2 regions of the Lysinibacillus sp. HST-98 genome follow, and region 2 is predicted to be linked to the other one. Evidence: riboswitches for the same ligand, from Rfam matches in the RefSeq annotation. Region 2 holds a riboswitch; the other holds the start of a gene.

What was found. Region 2 has a riboswitch for lysine ahead of JIN86_RS04310 (aspartate kinase). Riboswitches for the same ligand answer to the same signal wherever they lie in the genome.
Region 1: it holds a riboswitch for lysine, as region 2 does, so the genes downstream of both, JIN86_RS13395 (transporter substrate-binding domain-containing protein) here and JIN86_RS04310 (aspartate kinase) in region 2, are expected to answer to the same signal.

Annotation. Positions count from the first base shown of each region.
Region 1 is NZ_JAENHX010000005.1:105,761-111,357, reverse strand. Features, by position in the region: gene JIN86_RS13415 (toxic anion resistance protein) at 1-1,058, shown strand, start outside; gene JIN86_RS13410 (DUF6501 family protein) at 1,107-1,304, opposite strand; gene JIN86_RS13405 (amino acid ABC transporter ATP-binding protein) at 1,568-2,299, opposite strand; gene JIN86_RS13400 (amino acid ABC transporter permease) at 2,312-3,037, opposite strand; gene JIN86_RS13395 (transporter substrate-binding domain-containing protein) at 3,208-4,065, opposite strand; lysine riboswitch at 4,185-4,371, opposite strand; gene odhB (2-oxoglutarate dehydrogenase complex dihydrolipoyllysine-residue succinyltransferase) at 4,710-5,597, opposite strand, start outside.
Region 2 is NZ_JAENHX010000001.1:854,246-859,842, reverse strand. Features, by position in the region: gene JIN86_RS04325 (amino acid permease) at 1-340, shown strand, start outside; gene trxA (thioredoxin) at 462-773, shown strand; gene uvrC (excinuclease ABC subunit UvrC) at 897-2,687, shown strand; lysine riboswitch at 2,795-2,972, shown strand; gene JIN86_RS04310 (aspartate kinase) at 3,107-4,333, shown strand; gene JIN86_RS04305 (YslB family protein) at 4,432-4,866, opposite strand; gene JIN86_RS04300 (succinate dehydrogenase cytochrome b558 subunit) at 5,139-5,597, shown strand, end outside.

The DNA.
Region 1 (5,597 bases), on a different contig from region 2:
ACGAACACGCATTTCAACTAAATACCATACCAGGGCTTTCTCCACTAGTCCAATCCTATTTAGAAACAACTCCACAAAACGAGGCGATGGCGACTTATGAAACGCTATCGCCTCTTGCACAAAGTCGTGCATTACTGTATGCCAGTCAAATCGATTTGACTGATTTTGAATCATTGCTGTCCCTTGGGCAAGATTCACAGCGAGCTCTGTCTCAATTTGCCGACCGTATGCTTGCTCAAGTAAAGCAAAAAGATGTCACTAAAATTGGTCAAATGCTGGATTCTTTAATGCAGACGTTAGATCGAGTAGATCCGACTGCTTTGGAACCTAAGAAGCAAACCTTTTTCAAAAAAATCTTTGGCAAAACCGAGCCTAATGTGAAGCAAACACTCACAGAATTTGAGCGTATTAGTATACAGGTGGAACGTATTGGTGTACAGCTGGAGCGTGCACAGCTCCAGCTGATCAAAGATGTCGAAAACTTAGAGGCGCTTTATGCCCATAATCGGGGATTTTTTGAGGAATTGGCAACAGCCATTGCCGCAGGACAAATGAAAAAGCAGCAAGCCATTGAGGTAGAACTACCTGCACAAATAACGAGTGTCCAAGCAACCAAACAGCCACTTGCAATTCAGCAATTAAATGACTTTGCTGCTCAAATCGAAAGACTGGATCAACGTATTTATGATTTACAAGTATCACAGCAAGTCGCCCTGCAAACAGCTCCTCAAATCCGTATGATTCAACAGGCCAATCAAACCTTAGCTGAAAAAATTGAGTTTTCTATCGTTACCTTGATTCCGCTCTGGAAAAACCAACTGGCGATGATGTTGTCGATGCATATGGATCATCATTATGCACGTTTAGAGGAGCGATTATCAAGGGCTCATGATCGCTTCTCAAGTCCCACGTTTGAACAGCAAGTTTCGAAGTTTAAAGAAACACAGCAAGAACTGCAAACAGCAATTAAAGATGTTTTTGCCCTGCATACCGCAACTGAACAAGAGAAACAGCAGCTACAGGATGTGGCGGGTGCTAGCAGCTATCAGCGAGACTAACAAAAAAATGGGTGGCTCAGCAAATGTTCTGAACCACCCTGTTTGTTTTTATTCAAAATAATCTTTATAGTAGCCACCGACATTACCTGTGTTGTCGATGATAAAAACGAACTCGTCTGTTTCATTTTTCACTTCATAACCTTTTCCTACTGTTAATACGTTTGATACTAAGTATTTCGATGCATTTGTATGTTTGCAAGTAACCGTTCGTAATGTTGGCGCATCTTTCCATTTTAAATGTAACATATTCTCTCTACCTCTCTTTACTAGCAAAAGCTAATGTCTATTGCTTATTTTATAATATTTTTGGTCTTTTGTGGAGAAAAAAGAAATACTATACCTATTCTATCCAAAAAAAATGAATATTTGAGGTGTTATGATGAGTTTTGGTGGTGTACCGCAATGGTTTTTTATCATTGCTGTAGCATTCGCAATCTGCTTTGTACTTTATGCAGAATGGAATTCTAGAAAATAAGTGAGTCCAACAGGTTGGACTCACTTTTTTGTGCTTATTTTAATGTACGCTTTAAAAATTCCTTCGTACGTTCATGTTGCGGATTGACTAATACTTGTGCTGGAGGGCCTTCCTCCACAATTACACCCTTATCCATAAAGACAACTCGATCTGCTACTTCTTTGGCAAATTCCATCTCATGTGTCACGATGAGCATCGTATTGCCCTCGTTTGCTAGCTGACGCATTACCTTTAACACCTCACCCACCATTTCTGGGTCTAATGCGGATGTTGGCTCATCGAATAGCATAACATCAGGATTCATTGATAAGGCACGAGCGATGGCCACGCGCTGCTTTTGTCCACCTGAGAGTTGACGAGGCTTGGCATTCACATATTGATCCATGCCAACGATTTTCAAGTATTTAAGCGCCGTTTCTTCTGCTTCTTTTTTCGAACGTTTTAACACTTTGATTTGGCCCACTGTGCAATTACTTATGACATTGTGGTTGTTAAATAAATTGAACTGCTGGAACACCATCCCTAAATGTGTACGATATTCTTGAATATTGTGCTTTTCATCTAGGATGTCTTCCCCTTTATAAATAATTTGACCGCCACTTGGCGTTTCTAATAAATTTATGCAACGAAGCAATGTGGATTTACCAGAGCCAGAGGAGCCAATTAAACAAACTACCTCTCCTTTTTCCACTTGGAAATTCACATCTTTTAACACTTGGTTACGTCCAAATGATTTACTTAAATGTTCGATTTTGATGACTGCCATTTGTGCGTCCCCCTATACAGCTTCTTTTTGTTCTTTTTGATAGGCATCAGGACCATCTAGACGTTTTTCAACATAAAGAAGGATGCGAGATGCGGTAAATGTCATGATGAAATAAAGAACACATGCAACGAAGAATGATTCGAAATAACGGAAGTTGTTACCCGAAATTGATTTTGTTTGGAAAAATAATTCCGTTACCCCAATGACATTTAATACGGCTGTATCTTTAATATTCATGATTAATTGGTTACCTGTAGCTGGTAAAACATTACGTGCTACTTGTGGTAAGACTACATGAAGCATAATTTGGAAGTGATTCATGCCAATTGCTGATGCTGCCTCGTATTGACCATTATCAATAGATACAATACCGCCACGAACAATTTCTGCCATATAGGCCCCTGTATTGAGGGAAACGACTAAAATACCTGCTGTAATAAAGTGCATATCGATACCGAATGCGATATCTAATCCGTAGTAGACAACCATAGCTTGTACAATCATTGGTGTACCACGGAAAAATTCAACATAGCATGTTAGTATAAAATTAATGAGCTTTAAGCTATAAAATTTCACACCTTTTTTACGAACTGGAATCGTATGCATAATTCCGATGAAAAATCCGATAAATGCACCAATAATTGTACTAATACTCGAAATCAGTAACGTATAATACGCACCTCGTAAAAACATTTGCCAGTTGTTTTCAATAATTGAAAGTATCCATTCAAGACTCATGATGTTCCTCCTAACAATGTCATCTTGCTCGTTTATTTCTTTTGTGTCCTAGCTCTTTCTACCATTCTATGATTTGTCACGCTAGGACATTATCATTATGTAGAGAGGTTCTCATTTTGATAATGATGAAATGATCATGCACGGACTAATTGCTAGTCCGTGCCATGTCATTATTGTGCTGCGGGCTGTTGAGAAATAGCTTCTTCCATAATGGCTTGACGATCATCTTCTGAAATGCCTTTTAGGATTTCATTGATTTTTTCACGATTTGCGTCATCTTTACGTAAGCCTACAGCAATTGAAGTATTTGATAGGTCTGTATCAAAGCCTTCTTCAAATGCTACATATGTGAATTTATCGTTGGCTGCAGAAGCGGAAATGCCCTCTGGGCGTTCAGCTACATAGCCATCAATTTTACCTGCTTCTAACGCTACACGCATTGCTGGGAAGCTCTCCATTGCTGTTTGCTTTTCTACGCCTTTAATTTGATCGATAACTGTATAGTTTGATGTATTTAATTGTGATGTAATTTTAGCACCTGAGAAGTCTTGAATCGATTTTGCGCCTTCATATTTGCTACCTTTTTTAATAACCATAACAAAATCAGAAGTATAATAGTTTTCTGTAAAATCAATTGTTTTCTTACGTTCTTCTGTTGGTGACATACCTGCAATAATTGCATCAATTTTGTTCGATTGTAGCGCTGGAACTAATCCGTCCCACTCCATTTTAACAATGACTAACTCTTTGCCTAAACCTTCAGCGATTTTCTTTGCCATTTGTACATCATAGCCACCTGCATATTCTGCATTATCCGCAATTTTCACTGCGCCATTCGCATCGTCTTGCTGTGTCCAGTTGAACGGTGGGTAGCCAGCCTCCATGCCAATTCGGAATTCACCGCCGCCTTCTTCTTTGTCAGTTCCAGCATCACTTGAACCGCCCTCTTTTTTGTCGCTTGTGCCACATGCAGCTAGCACAATTGCCGTCATGATAGAGATCATTACTAACAACCATTTTCTTTTCATGAAAAACTCCCCTTTTCTGTAAAAAAATAAGACAACTGTACTAAAAAAGACCTAAGTTTATTGAACTTAGGTCTTACCTTTTATGACAGTTGCCCAAATCCTCACTATAATTTCCATGTTTCCGAGATAGCACAACCTAGTAAATCTGGAAATCCATTTACTAGGACAGTCCTGCACTTATTCACTGCAGACCCAGTATAAAAGTACGAGCTCCTTTTATACTTCGGCGATATTTCCTTCTTCATTGCGTCTTCGCTTGCTTTTACTCAACAATGAACTAATAAATACCGCGCCTCTACCTCACTGATAACAATTCGTGAGGTTTGTTTATTTAATTGATATTTAGATACTACTATAAAACTAATATGTTCGTCAAGACGATTTTAACATTTTTCTGACTAATGACAATATTAGGATATTGTGCGTTCTGCTTCCACTTTAAATCGTTGAACTTTTGTTGATATTTCTGAAAATTACAACAAATATTTATTATAGAGTATGTTCTCTATGTGAGAAAAGTCGCGTTTTTTCTTTCTTTGCTCCTCTAAACGATATAACATTCGTACTCATTCAAGCATAGAATCGGTCAATACTCTTTGTCATACAAAAACCCTGCTGAACATTGTTCGCAGGGTTTAATGGCATTATGAATTTAATAATAAATCTTCAGGATTTTCGATTAATTCTTTAACTGTTTTTAAGAATCCTACAGAATCTTTACCATCGATGATACGGTGATCGTATGAAAGTGCTACATACATCATTGGACGGATTTGAACTTCACCATTTACTGCAACTGGACGGTTTACAATTGAGTGCATACCTAAAATACCAGCTTGCGTACCGTTCATAATTGGTGTTGACATTAATGAACCGAATACACCACCATTTGTGATTGTGAAGGATCCACCAGCCATGTCATTTAAGCCTAATTTTTTATCACGAGCTTTTGTCGCTAAGTTAGCGATATCTTTTTCGATTTCTGCAAAGTTTTTACTATTTGCATCGCGTACAACTGGTACGACTAAACCTTCTTCAGTTGATACAGCAATACCGATATCAAAGAAGTTATTTAAATGAATTTCATCGCCAGAGATTTGAGCGTTTACGTATGGGTATTTTTTCAGTGCTGCAACAACAGCTTTAGTGAAGAATGACATGAAACCAAGTTTGATGTCGTTTGCTTTTACAAACTCTTCTTGTTTACGTTTACGAAGTGCCATGATGTTTGTCATGTCAATTTCGTTGAATGTTGTTAACATTGCTGTTGATTGTTTAACTTCTAATAAACGTTTTGCAATTGTTTGGCGACGACGGCTCATTTTTTCAATTGTTACACGGTCAGAATTAGCTGCTGGTGTAAATACTACTGGGCCACCTGAAGTTGCTACTGATGTAGGTGCTGCTGGCGTTACAGCTGGTGCTGTACCGTGAGCTGCTACATCTTGTACACGTACACGTCCTTGTGGATCTACTGGAGATACCGCCGCAAGGTCAATTCCTTTTTCACGTGCAAGACGACGTGCTGCTGG
Region 2 (5,597 bases):
AATGTGTACTTTAGCGATGTATTTAGGGGTCATTTTATCTTTATATGCGGGAAGCAAAACATTTGATTTTCTAATGGGATCACTTGGTTATACTGTGTTATTTATTTGGTTAATTATTGCGATTGCACATTTAAAATCACGTAAAAAACAAGCAGAACACACAAGTGCCTATGAAGTTAAATGGTTCCCTTATACTACTTGGGTAGCTATACTGGCGTTAAGTGCGATTCTAATCGGGATTATTTTTACCACATCTATAATCGTGACAGGCATTACGTTAGCTATTTACCTTTTTATTACGTTAACCTATGTATTGAAAGGTCGTTATCAAGCCAACTAATGACTGTGTATTGATTGTTCGACAGAGATTTGCATAAAAAATACATTGTAGGCAGATTGTTCGCTCAAGTGAATTTATCCATGCTATACTACAATCATAGTAAGCTTAAGGAGGATTTCAAATGGCAATTGTACATGCAACAGATGCTACGTTCCAGGATGATATTAAAGAAGGGTTAGTACTAGTAGACTTTTGGGCTGCTTGGTGCGGACCATGTAAAATGATTGGGCCAGTTCTTGAAGAAATGGACGCAGCAGGTAGTGCGGCTAAAATTGTAAAAGTTGACGTTGACAATAATCAAGGTACTGCAGCTCAGTATCAAATTATGTCAATCCCATCTTTACTATTATTTAAAGATGGAGAATTAGTTGACAAAACAGTAGGCTTCCAACCAAAAGAAGCTTTAGAAGCATTTATCGCAAAACATGCGTAATGAATGAAGTTCACAAAGCCGAACCATCAATTGATGTGTTCGGCTTTTTTTCGTTATATAATAAAGAAAATAACTAACATTATTCTAATGAGGGGAATTTTTACTTAGGGGGGCAGGTAGGTAATGAACGATTTAATAAAGCGGAAACTGGATATTTTACCAGATCAACCTGGCTGCTATTTGATGAAGGATCGACAAGGGACTATCATTTATGTCGGTAAAGCAAAAGTTCTGAAAAACCGTGTACGATCATATTTTACTGGAACACATGAAGGGAAAACGCAAAGGCTTGTAGGTGAAATAGAAGATTTTGAGTATATTGTGACGTCATCAAATATTGAAGCACTTATTTTAGAGCTGAATCTCATCAAATTACATGATCCAAAATATAATGTCATGTTAACGGATGATAAGACCTATCCATATTTAAAAATTACGAATGAAAAACATCCTCGTCTGATTACGACAAGGAAGGTAAAAAAGGATAAGGCTAAATATTTTGGCCCTTATCCGAATGCCTATGCAGCAAGTGAAACGAAAAAGCTATTGGATCGATTGTATCCGCTGCGCAAATGTGTTCAATTACCTTCCAAGGCTTGCTTGTACTATCACATGGGTCAATGCTTAGCACCTTGTGTGAAGGAAATTGATGGTCAGGTTTATCAAGAAATGATTGAGGATATGACGAAGTTTTTAAATGGTGGTGTGGAGACAGTCAAAAAAGAGCTTGAAGTTAAAATGCTAGCAGCTGCAGAAAACCTAGAATTTGAACGAGCGAAGGAATTCCGAGACCAAATTGCCCATATTGATACGGTTATGCAGAAACAAAAAATAGTTTCAAGTGATACAACAAATCGAGATGTTTTTGGCTATGCTGTTGAAAAAGGATGGATGTGTGTTCAGGTTTTCTTTGTGCGCCAAGGAAAGCTGATTGAGCGTGATGTCTCAATTTTCCCGATCTATCAAGATGCAGAGGAAGAATTTTTAACATTTGTTGGGCGCTTTTATGAAAAGCCAGAGCATATTAAGCCAAAAGAAATTTTTATTCCACAAGCCATTGATGCAGCTATCTTAACAGAATTATTAGAAATTAAAGTGCTCACACCGAAAAGAGGTCAAAAGAAGGAATTGGTTGAATTAGCTACCAAAAATGCTGAAATTGCTGTGGCAGCTAAATTCCAGCTAATAGAGCGTCAGGAAGAACGTACGATTGGTGCTTGTGAGGCACTTGGTGAAGCAATGGGTATTAGTGCACCTTTACGAATTGAAGCTTTTGATAATAGTCATATGCATGGAACGGATGCAGTGTCTGCTATGGTTGTTTTCATTGATGGGAAGCCTGCGAAAAAGGAGTACCGAAAATATAAAACGCGTACAGCAGCCAAACATGATGATTACGGTGCAATGCAGGAGGTTATACGTCGTCGCTATATTCGTGTTTTAAAGGAAGGTCTACCATTACCAGATTTAGTCTTAATTGATGGTGGTAAGGGACAAATGGAAGTAGCCCGTGAAGTACTAGAAGATGAGCTTGGTCTTGTTATACCGATTGCTGGTTTAGCCAAAGATGATAAGCATAATACATCTCAGCTATTGTTTGGTGATCCACCAGAAGTGATTAGCTTAAAACGTACAAGTGATGGCTTTTATTTATTACAACGAATTCAAGACGAAGTCCATCGCTTTGCTATTACCTTCTTGCGTCAACAGCATGAGAAACATGCCATTCAATCTGTATTAGATCAAATTGAAGGGGTAGGACCAAAACGAAAGCAACAGCTGCTTAAACATTTCGGTTCAGTCAAAAAAATTCGAGAGGCGAGCGAGCTAGCATTACAGGAGGCTGGGATGCCCGCTAATTTAGCAAGCCAAATTTTTAGCTATTTTCAGCAACAATCATTGTCAAAGGAATAGGCATGTGCTATGGTTATAAATAACATTGTTTTCAATGTTATGGAGAGCCAACTGTGTGACTAGTTTGTTTACGCTAAGGCTTAATGAATTGAATACATTCACTTTAAAGTGATGATAGAGGTGCAAGATTCAAGAGTAACACGATGGAGGATGGACAAGTCCAGAGATATTGTGTGAAAGGGGAGCTTGCCGAAGTACAGTATTGTTGTTCCTATGTTGTACTGGTTTTGCATTTAAGAAATGTAAGACTGTCGATTCTAAACGTTTCGGAGAGCTATCACACATGCGCAAGTTACGATTATTGTACATGTTATAGGCAGCTTTCACGTTATGTGGAGGCTGCCTTTTAGTTTTCTAGAAACGGTTTTACCCCCCTGTAATTTGGTAAAATACATGAAATGGAAGGGAGAACGAAAGAAATGGCTAAAATCGTGATGAAGTTTGGGGGAGCTGCATTAGCTTCTACTGAACAAATCCAAGAGGCTGCTAGGAAAGCGATTGCTGAAAAGGACAAAGGATTGGATGTAGTAGTGGTCGTTGCAGCAATGGGACACACTGCGAAAGAGATGAAATTGATGGTACACCAACTAACTGACGATGTGTCGAAAAGAGAATTAGATGCAGTGTTGTCAACTGGCTCTCAATTATCAAGTGCTTTATTTGCCATCGCCTTGCAGGAAGCAGGCTATGAGGCGGTGTCTCTAACTGGATGGCAAGCTGGTATACATACGGATGGTATGTATCGGCATGCTCGTATCGACTATATAGATATTAATCGAATGGAAGAACACTTTGCACAGGGACAAATTGTGGTTATTGCTGGAGAACAAGGGATTGACGAAGAGCACAATATCACCATGCTTGGGAAAGGTGGAGCTGAAACAGCTGCTGTTGCACTTGCCATAGCATTGGAAGCGGAGAGAGTAGATATGTATACAAATGTGGATGGTGTTTATACAGCAGATCCACGGTATGTTACAAATGCCCAAAAGCTACAGGAAATTTCCTATGATGAAATGTTGGAGTTATCGAATTTAGGGTCTCATATCATACATCCTCGTGCGGTGGAGTTAGCGAAAAAATTTCAAATGCCTGTTATTATACGCTCCAGTTTAATAGAATCAGTAGGCACTTTATTGAAGGAGGAAGTGGAAATGGAAAAAAATTTAGTCGTTCGTGGTGTTGCATTTGAATCAGATATTATTCGTTTAACAGTAGGGTATGATGCTTTTTCGAATGCTTCATTAGCAGATATATTTACGGTGCTTGCAGAGAACCGTATTAATGTTGATATTATTGTCCAAGCCATTATTGATGGGTTGAAGCCAACTGTATCGTTTTCCATTTTAAAAGAGGAATTTGCGGAAGCATTACGTGTTTTAGAGGATAGTAAATTATCACTCGGATTTAGTTTTGCCGACTTCGAAATTGGACTAGCAAAAGTTTCTATTATTGGTTCAGGCATGGCTTCCAATCCAGGCGTTGCCGCTCGTATGTTTGATCGGTTACGTCGTGAAAATATCCCTGTAAAAATGGTTAGTACTTCTGAAATAAAACTGTCCGTTGTTGTACCACAGGATGATATGATCCAAGCAGCTAATGCTCTCCATGATGAATTTAATTTAGAGCAAGCACTTTACATATAATAATAGAAGAAACAGCATTTTATGTAATTGACCGAAATAAAAGGAAGAAAAAAGAAGGATTGTCATCCCATTCTTTAATGGGAGACAATCCTTTTTAATTATTCTGAGGGAATGGTATTCATAATACGTTCTTTAACGTCCCATTTGACTGTAAACATGACGTATTGTTGCTTTTCCCGTTTTTCACTATAGCATTCTGTCAGGTAGCCTTTAGCTAGTTGAATTTGCTCTGCTATAAATCCTGCTTCAAGTTTAAAGCTACGCTGCTTTATTTGCAGAATTTCAGGGTCATTTGTCAACTGGAAAATACGTCCATCTTTTGATTCCTTTATGAGTTCTAATGTACCCCAGCAGGCATCTGCGAAAAATGCGATAAGTTCATCTTGACTTTTACATGGGAACTTGCGAGCAAGCTCTTTACCTGCCCAATAAAGGACATCATCTTCATGTTTACCGAGTATAGAAGATAGAATATGATCACGAATGATCTCATAGCCAAATGATGAGATTGTAGGAGATGGAGTGTTTAACATTGTTATCCTTCTTTCTTAGAATTTTCTTAAAATTTAACGGTAATAAAGTAATGATAGATTTTTCGAGAAAAAACGACGCATCATGTACTAGATTAGTTCTTTAATAAGCTCTATGAAAAACTCCGAGTTGCCTTGACGCTCGTAGCTCTTGAGAGTACAATAAACATGTCATAATATTGTACCATGATGAAATACACAGTCAATGAAGTATCATTTACAAAATGATGACTTCTTTTGTTGTGCTATTTTAAGTACTAAGGGGGGTAACAGTCTTGTCGAAAGATCGAGAGTTTTTATGGCGTCGCTTACATTCTCTACTTGGGATCATTCCAGTAGGTCTGTTTTTAACGATGCACCTGTTCATTAACTTTACAGCAACAGGCGGGGCAGAAAGTTACAATGATGCTACCGCAGTAATGGAAAAGATTCCATTCCTTATCCTAGTTGAATGGATTGTCATCTATATTCCATTAATGTTCCACGCATTCTATGGTGTCTACATTGCATTCACTGCTACACCAAACACAGGACGTTTCAGCACATACCGTAACTGGATGTTCTCTTTACAACGTTTTACGGGTGTATTCTTAGTGATATTCATTGCATGGCATATTTTCCAAACTCGTATTCAAAAAGCACTTGGCACACACGTTGATTACGACATGATGGCGAATATTGTTGCTAATCCATTCATGCTTGGATTCTACATTGTTGGTATTTTATCAGCAACT